Regions from separate parts of the Pseudoduganella aquatica genome, predicted to be linked through region 1. Evidence: predicted binding sites of a transcription regulator. Region 1 holds the regulator's gene; the other holds the start of a gene.
What was found. The regulator FliA, encoded in region 1, starts transcription of late flagellar genes. The targets are predictions, from matches to a motif close to CTAAAGTTTNNNNNNNNNNNGCCGNTA.
Positions count from the first base shown of each region.

Region 2: the regulator FliA is predicted to act here: its motif matches at 4,238-4,264, upstream of KT882_RS08900 (flagellar protein FliT).

Region 1 is NZ_CP086370.1:5,624,869-5,630,348, reverse strand. It holds gene KT882_RS25125 (DUF4351 domain-containing protein) at 1-616, shown strand, start outside; gene flhF (flagellar biosynthesis protein FlhF) at 769-2,205, shown strand; gene KT882_RS25115 (MinD/ParA family ATP-binding protein) at 2,198-3,022, shown strand; gene KT882_RS25110 (RNA polymerase sigma factor FliA) at 3,039-3,770, shown strand; gene KT882_RS25105 (flagellar motor protein) at 3,752-4,501, shown strand; gene motD (flagellar motor protein MotD) at 4,503-5,291, shown strand; gene KT882_RS25095 (hypothetical protein) at 5,373-5,480, opposite strand, start outside.
Region 2 is NZ_CP086370.1:2,017,754-2,023,233, reverse strand. It holds gene KT882_RS08925 (S9 family peptidase) at 1-4, shown strand, start outside; gene KT882_RS08920 (CsbD family protein) at 105-296, opposite strand; gene KT882_RS08915 (class I SAM-dependent methyltransferase) at 404-1,042, opposite strand; gene KT882_RS08910 (M13 family metallopeptidase) at 1,052-3,073, opposite strand; gene KT882_RS08905 (HDOD domain-containing protein) at 3,308-4,135, shown strand; gene KT882_RS08900 (flagellar protein FliT) at 4,308-4,589, shown strand; gene KT882_RS08895 (aminotransferase class I/II-fold pyridoxal phosphate-dependent enzyme) at 4,694-5,480, opposite strand, start outside.

The DNA of each region.
Region 1 (5,480 bases):
CATCGATGTTTTGCTGGAAATGGAGAATGTCTTCGCAGTGCTGACGGCAGCCCATTTGATGACGCTGGCCAGCCAGCATGATCCGGAAGTGCGGCTGGTGTACAAGCGCCGCGTCGCGCGCTTGCTGTATCGGCGCAAATGGAGCAAACGGCGTATCATCAACTTGTTCAACGTGATCGATTGGCTCATGCGCTTGCCGGACGAGCTGGAGCAGCAGCTCTGGCAGGAATTGCGTGAGTCGGAGCAGGGAGGCATCATGCCGCACATGTTATCGATAGAGCGCATCATTCGCGAGGAAAGCCGCCGTAAAGGTCTTGAGGAAGGCCGTGAAGAAGGCCTGCGGCAGGGCGTGCTGGAGGGGAGGCAGCAGGGCATGCAGCAAGGCATGCAGCAAGGCATGCAGCAAGGCATGCAGCAAGGCATGCAGCAAGGCATGCAGCAAGGCCTGCAGCAAGGGCGCGCGGTCTTGCTGGCCAAGCAATTACGGCACCGGTTTGGCGCGCTGCCGGCGCTTGAGCTGGAGAGGCTGGCCGCTGCCAGCGACGAGCAGCTGGACCGTTGGGCTTTGGCGCTATTCCACGCCGATACGCTGGAGCAGGTATTTAGCGAACACTAGGCCACGCGGCCGCCGCCGGCAAATCCGAAATGCGGGCCATTTCCCGCCCTGTTCCATCGATCGTTTCCCCTGTGCATCGTCAATAATGCAAGCATGAGAGTGAGCCCCGCCCGTTTTGAAGGCGCGGCACTTGTGTAACAGGGGAATTGGTCATGAACGTCAAAAAATTTACTGCACCTACGTCGCGTGAAGCGCTGCGCAAAGTACGCGAGGCCCTGGGGCCGGATGCGGTGATCTTGTCGAATCGTCCTACGGATGGCGAGGTGGAAATTCTGGCCCTCGCCAACGACGACGCCGCCTCGCTGGCGCTGCCTTCCCCCGATTCGCCGATGGCGCAGCCGAATCCCTACCTGGACCTGCCGGAAACCCCGTCGTATCTGTCGCCGCTGGCGCCGATGGCCCCCGTTGCCGCCGCGCCGGCCCCTGCCGTTGCTGCAGCACCGGCGCCACGTCCTGTGCCCCGCGCCGCCGCGCCGGAAGCCGCCGTGCGCCAGTCTGCGCCGCGTGCCGCGGCAGCTGTGGCTCCCGCGCCGTCGCTGGACATGGACCGCATCAGCGCCATGGTGGCCGACGCCGTCGCCAGCGCCAAGGCCAACGCGGCCGCCGAGATGAGCGGCATGATGAGCGAAATCCGCGCCATGCGCGGCATGATGGAAACCCAGCTGGCGGAAATCTCCTGGGGCTCGACCCAGCAGCGCGAGCCGCAAAAGGCCGCCGTGCTGCGTGAAATGCTGGCGGCCGGCTTCTCGGCCAGCCTGGCGCGCTACCTGATCGAAAAACTGCCGGCCGGCCGCGACGCCGCCGACAGCCTGCGCTGGATTAAGACCGTGCTGACCCGCAACCTGTCGGCCATCGCCAACGAGGACGCGCTGATCGAGCAGGGCGGCGTGTTCGCCCTGGTGGGCCCAACCGGCGTGGGCAAGACCACCAGCACCGCCAAGCTGGCCGCGCGCTGCGTGATGCGCCACGGCCCGGACAAGCTGGCCCTGATCACCACCGACGCCTACCGTATCGGCGCGCACGAGCAGCTGCGCATCTACGGCAAAATCCTGGGCGTGATGGTGCACTCGGTGAAGGACGAAGCCGACTTGCGCATTGCCCTGAAAGAACTGAAAAACAAGCACACCGTGCTGATCGACACCGTCGGCGTGAGCCAGCGCGACCACATGGTGGCCGAGCAGGTCGCCATGCTGCAAGGCACGGACGCCAACGTCAAGCGCCTGCTGTGCCTGAACGCCACCTCGACCCAGGAAACCCTGAACGAAGTGGTGCGCGCCTACCAGGGCAGCGGCCTGGCCGGCTGCATCATGACCAAGCTGGACGAAGCGGCCTCGATCGGCAACGTGCTGGACGTGGTGATACGCCAGAAACTGAATATGTTCTACGTCTCGAGCGGCCAGCGCGTGCCGGAAGACCTGCACCTGGCCGACCCGGCCGCGCTGGTCGAACGCGCTTTCCGCCTGAAGCAGGGCGCCGCCGCCAGCCAGTACGCCGACCATGAACTGCCGCTGGTGATGTCGGCCGCCGGCGCCTTCGGCGCCAATGTCGCCGGCCTGGACCACGCACTGCGCGAGGTGCGCCTTGGCTAACTTCGACTTCGACCAGGCCGAAGGCCTGCGCCGCATGCTGGCAGGGCCGCAGCCGCGCATCGTCACCTTCCTCTCCGCCACGCCGCAGGACGACAAGGGCGCCATGCTGGTCAACCTGGGCGCCTCGCTGGCGCGCGCCGGCAACGACGTGCTGCTGGTGGACGCCTGCGCCAGCGCGCACGGCGTGGCCTCCCGCCTCGGCGTGGACAGCGGCGCCAGCCTGCTGGACGTGGCGCGCCAGGAATGCGGCCTGAATCAGGTGATCCACCAGGTGCCGCAAGGCTTCGGTGTGGTATCGATGACACGCGGCGTGGCCCGCTCCGGCCCCGACGAAACGCGCCGCCTGGCCAAGGCCTTCGACGTGCTGGCCAAGCAGACCGGCCTGATGATCGTCGACGGCGAGTTCGACGGCGAAGCGTTTCCGGTGCCGGTGATGGCCAGTTCCGACATCGTGGTGCAGGTCTCGAACAGCGCCACCTCGATCAAAAACGCCTACAGCATGATCAAGCGCCTGAACCACGAACTGGGCCGGCGGCCCTTCGGCATTGTGGTAACGGGCGCATCCGAGGCCGAAGCCAAGGTGGTTTACGATAATATGGCGCAAGCGGCAAGCCGATACCTCGCGGTAACCCTGGTTTCGATGGGGTCGGTGCCTGCTGATGAGTACTTGCAGCGCGCGGCGCGCCTGGGGCGGGCGGTGGTCGACGCCTTTCCGCTGGCCGGCGCGTCGGTCGCGTTCCGGCAACTGGCAGGACGTCTGGCGCTGGCCGGCGCGCCTCAATTCCGCACGGGGAGTAGCAACCATTTTAGCGTCTGAGAAAAATTAGAACGATATGTACACGGCCAAAGGGAAAGCGGACAAGAACTCGCTGCTGACGGAGCATATGCCGCTGGTCAAGCGGCTGGCCCACCACATGAAGGCCAAATTGCCACCCAGCGTGGAAGTCGATGACCTGGTGCAGGCCGGCATGATAGGCCTGCTCGACGCCATCAACCGCTACGAGGAAACCCACGGCGCCCAGTTTGAAACCTATGCCGTGATGCGCATCCGCGGCGCCATGCTCGACGAGTTGCGCAATAGCGACTGGATGCCGCGCAGCATGCGCCAGGACATGCGCAAGATCGAAACCGCCATGGCCACCTTGCAGCAGCGCCTGGGCCGTCCGCCCAGCGAGTCGGAAGTGGCCAAGTCGCTCAAGCTGTCGCTGGCCGACTACCAGGAAATGCTGTCCGAAGGCGGCGGCCACCAGCTGATCTACTACGAAGACTTCCGCGACGACGACGGCGGCGAAAGCTTCCTGGACCGCTACCACAACGACGAGGACGCCGACCCGCTGCGCGCGCTGCTCGACACCGACTTCCGCCAGGCCGTGATCGACGCCATCGACGCCTTGCCGCCGCGCGAGAAGATGCTGATGGGCTTGTACTATGAGGAAGAACTGAACTTGAAGGAAATCGGCGCCGTCATGGGCGTCTCCGAATCACGCGTATCGCAGCTGCATACGCAAGCGGTGGCGCGTCTGCGCGCCTCGTTAAGGGAGCAGGCATGGACTGGGCCAGCATAGCAGGACTGATACTGGGCGTGGCCGGGGTGCTGGTCGGCCAGGGCATGGAGGGCGGCAAGCTGAGCTCGCTGCTGCAGCCGGCCGCCTTCGCCATTGTGGTGATCGGCACGCTGGGCGCTGTGCTGCTGCAGACCAAGCCGGCCACCTTTGTGCGCGGGCTGCGCATGGCGCGCTGGATCGTGGCGCCGCCGCCGGACACGCGTGTCACGCTGGCGCGCGAAATCGGCGCCTGGAACGCCACCGCCAAGCGCGACGGCATGCTGTCGCTGGAGCGCTATATGCTCGCCTCGAAGGACAAGTTCAACGCCAAGGGCCTGCGCCTGATCGTTGACGGCATCCATCCGGACAAGCTGCGCAACCTGCTCGACACCGAAATCACCGCCTACGAAACGGCCGAGCGCCAGGCCGTGCGCATCTGGGAATCGGCGGCCGGCTACTCGCCCACCATCGGCATCCTGGGCGCGGTGCTGGGCTTGATCCAGGTGATGGAAAACCTGGCCGACCCCAGCAAGCTGGGCGCCGGCATCGCCATCGCCTTCGTGTCCACCATTTACGGCGTGGGCCTGGCCAATTTGTTTTTCTACCCCATCGCCAACAAGCTGAAAGTCATCGTCACCCAGCATGTGCACCAGCAGGAAATCGCCGCCGCCGTGTTTTACGACATCGCCACGGGCGACCACAGCCGCGTGATCGACGAACGCATCGCCACCCTGCTGCGCGAGTACGACTGAGATGCAGCGCCGCGCCCGCAGGAAGTTCGACGACGAGCCCGAGAACCATGAGCGCTGGCTGATCTCCTACGCCGACTTCATCACCTTGCTGTTCGCCTTCTTCGTGGTGATGTACTCGATCGCCGCCGTCAACACCGGCAAATACAAGATCTTCTCGGACGCGCTGGGCGACGCCTTCGGCGGCCAGGGTTCGGCCAAGCCCATCAACACCCAGGTGCAGAACCTGCCCATCCCCAATCCCGCGCTGCGCCGGCGCACCGAGCTGCTGCGCAAGGAAAAAGAGCAGATGACCAAGCTGGCGCAGGACTTGCTGTCCACGCTGGCGCCGCTGGTGAAGGAGGGCAAGGTGCGGGTGACGCAGAACAGCCGCGGCGTCAGCGTGGAGATCAACGCCAGCGTGCTGTTCGATCCGGGCGCGGCCCTGCTGACGTCCGAATCGCGCGAGGCGCTGCAGGCGGTGGCGGTGCTGCTGAAGGCGGACCCGCACGCGGTGCAGGTCGAGGGCCACACCGACAACCTCCCCATCCGCAACACCAACTTCCCGTCCAACTGGGAGCTGTCGGCCGCGCGCGCGGGCGCCGTGGTGCGGCTGTTCATCGACTCCGGCGTGGCGCCGGCGCGGCTGACGGCGGTCGGCCACGCCGACAACTACCCGGTGGCGCCCAACGCGCAAGCGGACGGCCGCGCCCGCAACCGCCGCGTGGCGGTGACCATCCTGTCCGGCATCCCCGACCCCGCCACCGAAGTGCCGACCGCGCCGGCTCCCCCAGCCGCCCCGCCGGCCCCGTAGGGCGGGTTAGCGGCCCTGCCGCGTAACCCGCCGTGCGCCGCCGGCCAGCATGCCCCGGCGGGTCGCCCATGGCGCGCCCCGCTAAGCCGCCCTGCGCCGCCGCCTCCAGTGCCAGCCGACGCCGGCGCCCACCACGCCCAGCAGCAGCCCGCCCACAGGCACAGGCACTGGCAAGGAACTGTCGTCGGC
Region 2 (5,480 bases), 3.2 Mb from region 1:
ATAAAACAAAAAAGGGGTCAGGGTTAATTAATCCTTCCGGAAAAACTAACCCTGACCCCATTTTGCTTGCCAGAGAGCCCGCGTACTGCGGGCTTTTTTATGGCTTAGCGGTTGCCGCGGTCGATGGCGTCCTTGACTGCTTCCTTGGCGTCGCCTACGCCTTTTTGCAGCTTGCCTTCGGACTGCTTGGCCAGGCCCTTGGCCTGCTGCTCGGAGCTGCCCACCAGCTTGCCAGCTTCTTCCTGAACTTTACCGGCGATGTCTTTCGCTTTACCTTTGACTTGGTCCTTGTTCATGATGCTCTCCTTGGTTGGTTAGGCTCACACGCAGATGCGGTGTGCTGGAGTGCATCCTATCCTTTGAGCATGCCTGCTTCTGTACGCCAGCGCACGCTAACGGTCCATCAGGCTATCGGCTTGCGCCACAGGCTGGCCAGCCAGGGCTGCTGCTCGCGCGGCAGGCCGGGCGGACGGTAGTAATGGCCGAGCGGCTCGAAGCCGGCGGCGGTCAGATAGCGTTCCCAGGTTTCGTAGTCGTAATAGCTGCCGTAGCGCGGGCCGTTCCAGCCTTCGCGGTTGTCGCCGCGCGGGTTGGAACTAAACAGCACGCCGTCCGGCTTCAGGGCGGCGTACAGGCGCAGCAGCACGTCCGGCAAGGCGGCGCTGGGGATGTGGAACAGGGAGGCGTTGGCGAAGATGCCGTCGAAGGCGCCGGCGGGCAGGTCCAGCGCCACGAAGTCCTGGCGCCAGACCTCGCAGCCGCTCCATTCCCGCGCCATGCGGACAAACTCCGCCGAGCCGTCGACGCCGACGGCAACATGGCCCAGTTCGGTGAAAGTCTTGAGATCGCGCCCCGGCCCGCATCCCAGGTCGAGGATGCGGTACGGGGTTGCGGACCGGATGGCGCCCAGCAGCGCCGACACGTTCTGGCTCACGTCGTGGTCGCGCGTGCCCTCGAAAAACTGCTGCGCGCTGTGTTCGTAGTGCCGCAGCGTGGCCTGCGTGATCCGCGTGATGCTGTCGATGTCTTTGTCCGGTTCCATCCCCCTACTTTACCAGACGCGCACGCGCTGCTCCGGCGCCAGGTACAACTGCTGCCCTGGCTGCACATTGAAAGCCTTGTACCAGGCGTCCAGATTGCGCACGGTGTAGGTGCGCCATTTCGAGGGCGCGTGTCCGTCCGTCATCACCTGGCGGCGCAGCGACTGCTCGCGCGCCAGCCCGCGCCAGCTCTGCGCGTAGCCCAGGAAGAAGTCGCGGTCGTCGGCTTGCGGATTGGCGGCCTTGAAGGCGTCGTAGGACGCGGCCAGGCCGGCCAGGTCGGACAGGTTCTCGCTCAGCGTCAGCTGGCCGTTGATGGGCAGGTCGGCAAACGGCTTGTAGGCGGAGTACTGCGCCACCAGCGCGCCGGAGGCGGTCTTGAAGTGCGCCGCGTCGGACGGGGTCCACCAGTCGCGCAGGCGGCCCTGGGAGTCGAACTGGGAGCCGGTGTCGTCAAAGCTGTGGCTGATTTCATGGCCGATGACCGAACCGATGGCGCCGTAGTTCAGCGCGTCCGGCCCTTTAGGATCGAAGAACGGCGGCTGCAGTATGGCGGCCGGGAAATTCAGCGCGTTCTGCATCGGCATATTCACGGCGTTCACCAGTTGCGGCGGCATGCACCATTCCTTGCTGTCGACCGGCTGGTGCAGCTTGGCCAGCTGCTGCTGGTAGTGCAGCCTGGAGGCGCGCTCGGCGTTGCCGTGGGCGTCGTCCGCTTTCACGGCCAGCGGACCGTAGGAGGTGAATTTATCGGGATAGCCGACGCCGACGTAGAGCGCGTCCAGCTTGGCGTGCGCTTCCTTGCGGGTGGCGGGCGCCATCCAGTCCAGCTTGTCGATGCGGACGTGGAAGGCTTGCACGATATTGCTGACCATGTGCTGCAGCTTGGCCTTGGCCTCCGGCGGGAAATAGGTGGAGACGTAGAGTTTGCCCACCGCGTCCGGCATGCCGTCGTTGACGGCGGCCAGGGCGCGCTTCCAGCGCACCGCCATTTGCGGCGTGCCGCCCAGCGTGCGGCCGTAGAAGTCGAAATGCTGCTCGGTGTAGGCTTGCGGCAAGTGGCCGGCGCTGGTGTTGATGGCGTGGAAGGCGAGGAAGTCTTTCCAGGCGTCCAGCGAACACTCTTTCACCAGCGCGGCCACGCCCACCACGGCGCTGGGGTGCCACAGGATGAAGCTTTGCTGCTTGCCCAGGCCTGCGTATTTGAGGAACAGCTTCCAGTCCATGCCGGGCGCTTTCTGGCTGAAATCGGCCACGGTCCAGGTGTTATTGGCTTTCATGACGTCGGCCGAGTCTTCGCGGCTGGCGTGGGTCAGCGCCAGCTTGCGCTCCAGTTCAAACACGCGGGCGGCGCGGGTTTCCGGGTCGCTATAGCCGGCCAGCTTGAACATGGCGGCGATGTGGGCCTGGTAGGCGGTGCGCAGCTTGTGCATGCGCTCGTTGTCTTCCAGGTAGTAGACGCGGTCCGGCAGGCCCAGGCCGCCCTGCAGCAGGTAAGGCATGTTGCGCTTGGGGTCGTTCAGGCCCTGGGCCACCCACAGGCCGAAGATGTTTTCGGTATGGAATTCGGTGGCGTTGAGCGGATCGACGTCGGCGCGCACGGTGGCGGCCAGCATCCTGGTCAGCTCGGTCTTGTCGGCGATGGCGCCGATTTTTTTCAGCGCCGGCCGCAGCGGCTCCACGCCCTTGGCTTCAATCGCGGCCTCGTTCATGAAGGCCAGGTAGTAATCGCTCACTTTGCGCGCTTCCGCGCCAGCGTGCTTGTCGCCCTGCACCGCTTCGATCAGCTTGATGATGCGCTGGTTGGTGTCTTCGGCCAGTTGGGCCATCGAGCTCCAGCTGCCCCGGTCGGCCGGGATCTGGGTGGTTGCCAGCCAGTTGCCGTTGGCGTAGGCAAAGAAGTCGTCGCCAGGCAGCAGCGCGGCCTTGGCGGCGGAGACCGGCGCGTCTGCCTGGGCCGCATAGCAAGGGGCCAGCGCCTGGAGGGCGCCGGCCAGCGCGAAGCCGAGTACGGTCTTGATGGGTGCGTGCATGTCTTGTTCCTGTTGTTGTGTTTTTAAACGGCGTGGTACGCCAGACTCCACTCTAAGCAAGCGCACAGCGGGAAGCCAGCGCCGCGCGACAGACTGCAAAATATGGGGATGCACTGCAGAATACGGGGAATGCGGTGCATCCATGCTACGCACAGTGCAAAAAGGCCACAACGAAACAAGGAATCCCTATATAGTTCACTTACAGCAACGCATACAAAACAAGGAGAGCCCCCTATGAAACTTGAAGCCCTTTTCCAGAACCCGACTGCGTTGCCTACGGCTCCCAAAGTTGTCGAAGAACTGATCAGCAGCTTTGATAAAGCCAGCGTTTCCACCGAGGAAATCGCGAAGAAACTGTCCGCCGATCCCGTCCTGAGCGCCAAGCTGCTGCGCCTGGCCAACTCGGCCTACTACCATGTCTCGCGCAGCATCGGCACGGTGGAAGACGCCGTGCTCATGCTGGGCTTTGTCACCGTGCGCACGCTGGTGATCAGCTCCGGCCTGGTCAGCGGCTTCAAAACGGTGCCCGGCCTGGACCTGAAGCAATTCTGGCGCTACAGCCTGTACACCGCCTGCTCGGCCAAGTGGATCGCCAAAAAGACCAAGGAAAATACCGACCTCGCCTTCACCATCGGCATGATGCACGCCATCGGCCAGCTGGTGATGCACGCCGCCATGCCGGAACAGGCCATGCAGCTGGACAAGGTCGCCGGCCCGCTGGACTCGCGCCGCCTGGACGCCGAACAAGCGTCGCTGGCCTACACCTTTGCCGACGTGGGCGCTGAGCTGGCCAAGCGCTGGAAGTTCCCGGAAGCCTTCTCCGAGACCATCATGGCCTTCCCCGACCCGATGAACCACGAGCACGGCACCCGCCTGGCCGGCATCATCCACCTGGCCGCCTGGCGCGCGCGGGTCGAGGAAAACAAGCTGACGGACGAGGAAATCGAAGCCTGCTATCCGACCGAGATCGCCGAAGAGCTGGGCCTGGAGCCGAACGCGCTGATCGACGACATGCCGCCGCCTAGCGAGCTGAGCGCCGGTCTGGAAGAACTGGTCAAGTAAGAATCACGCCCCGCCCCCGAGGCCGGCGCCGCCCTTCGAGGCCGCGCCGGCCTTGTCTTTTTCACCACCCCAAAAATAATTTCAAAATATTTTTAAAAAACCCTAAAGTTCCCGAACGGCATGACGTTAATCCAGACAAGCAGTAATCCATTTTTACTTTTCAGGATGCGCCATGACCTCCAACGAAGTGCTCGCCATGTACGAAAATGTTGCCACCTTGACCAATAACATGGTGATGGCAGCGCGCGCAAGCGACTGGGAGAGCCTGGGCCGCCTGGAAAACCAGACCGCCGTGGCCACCGCGACCGTAGCGGCGGGCGCCACCGTGGCCCCGCTGGAAGGCGCCGCCCGCCAGCGCAAGATCGACCTGCTCAAGCAAATCCTGGCCAACGACCGCGCCGTGCGCGACGTCACCGAGCCATGGCTGAACCGCGTTCCCGGCATGCCGCAATAAGCCGCCCCGCCCCAACGACAAAAGCGCCTTCACGGCGCTTTTTTATTTCCATAGCCGAAAAAAGGGGTCAGACCCCTTTTGGCTTTTCGGCAAGGCTTACATGCTTATTGGCTGATTGCTACGCGCAGGGAGAGGGCGATGCCTTTGGCGGCCTGGCGGATTTCGTCCAGCGAGGGGAAGCTGGGGGCGATGCGGATGTGGCTGTCTTCGGGGTCCAGTCCGTAGGGATAGGCGGCGCCGGCCGGGGTCAGCGTGATGCCGGCTTCCTTGGCCAGCGCGATGGTGCGCTTGGCGGCGCCCGGCGGGGTGACCAGGTCGATGAAGTAGCCGCCCTTGGGACGGGTCCAGCTTACGCCGGGCACGCTGCCGAGATGCTCTTCGAACAGGGCCAGCACGGTGTCGAACTTGGGCTTGAGCAGCGCGCGGTGCTGCTCCATCAGCGCTTCGACCGTGGCCTTGTTTTTCAGGAAACGCACGTGGCGCAGCTGGTTGACCTTGTCCGGGCCGATGCTGCGGATGCCGGAATGCTTGGTCCACCAGGCGATATTGGCCGGCGACGCGGCCAGCGCGGCCACGCCGGAGCCTGCCCAGCTGACCTTGGAGCTGGACGCGAACACGATGGCGCGGTCCGGATTGCCGGCCTTGGCACACTCGTCCAGGATATTGGCCATGCAGATTTTCTCGTCGCCCAGGTGGTGGAAGCGGTAGGCGTCGTCCCACATCAGGCGGAAGTCGGGGGCGGCGGTTTTCATCGCGGCCAGGCGGCGCACCACCTCGTCCGAGTAGACCACGCCGCCCGGGTTGCTGTACTTTGGCACGCACCACATGCCCTTGATGCTGGCGTCCGAGGCCACCAGGCGCTCGACCAGGTCCATGTCCAGGCCGTCTTCC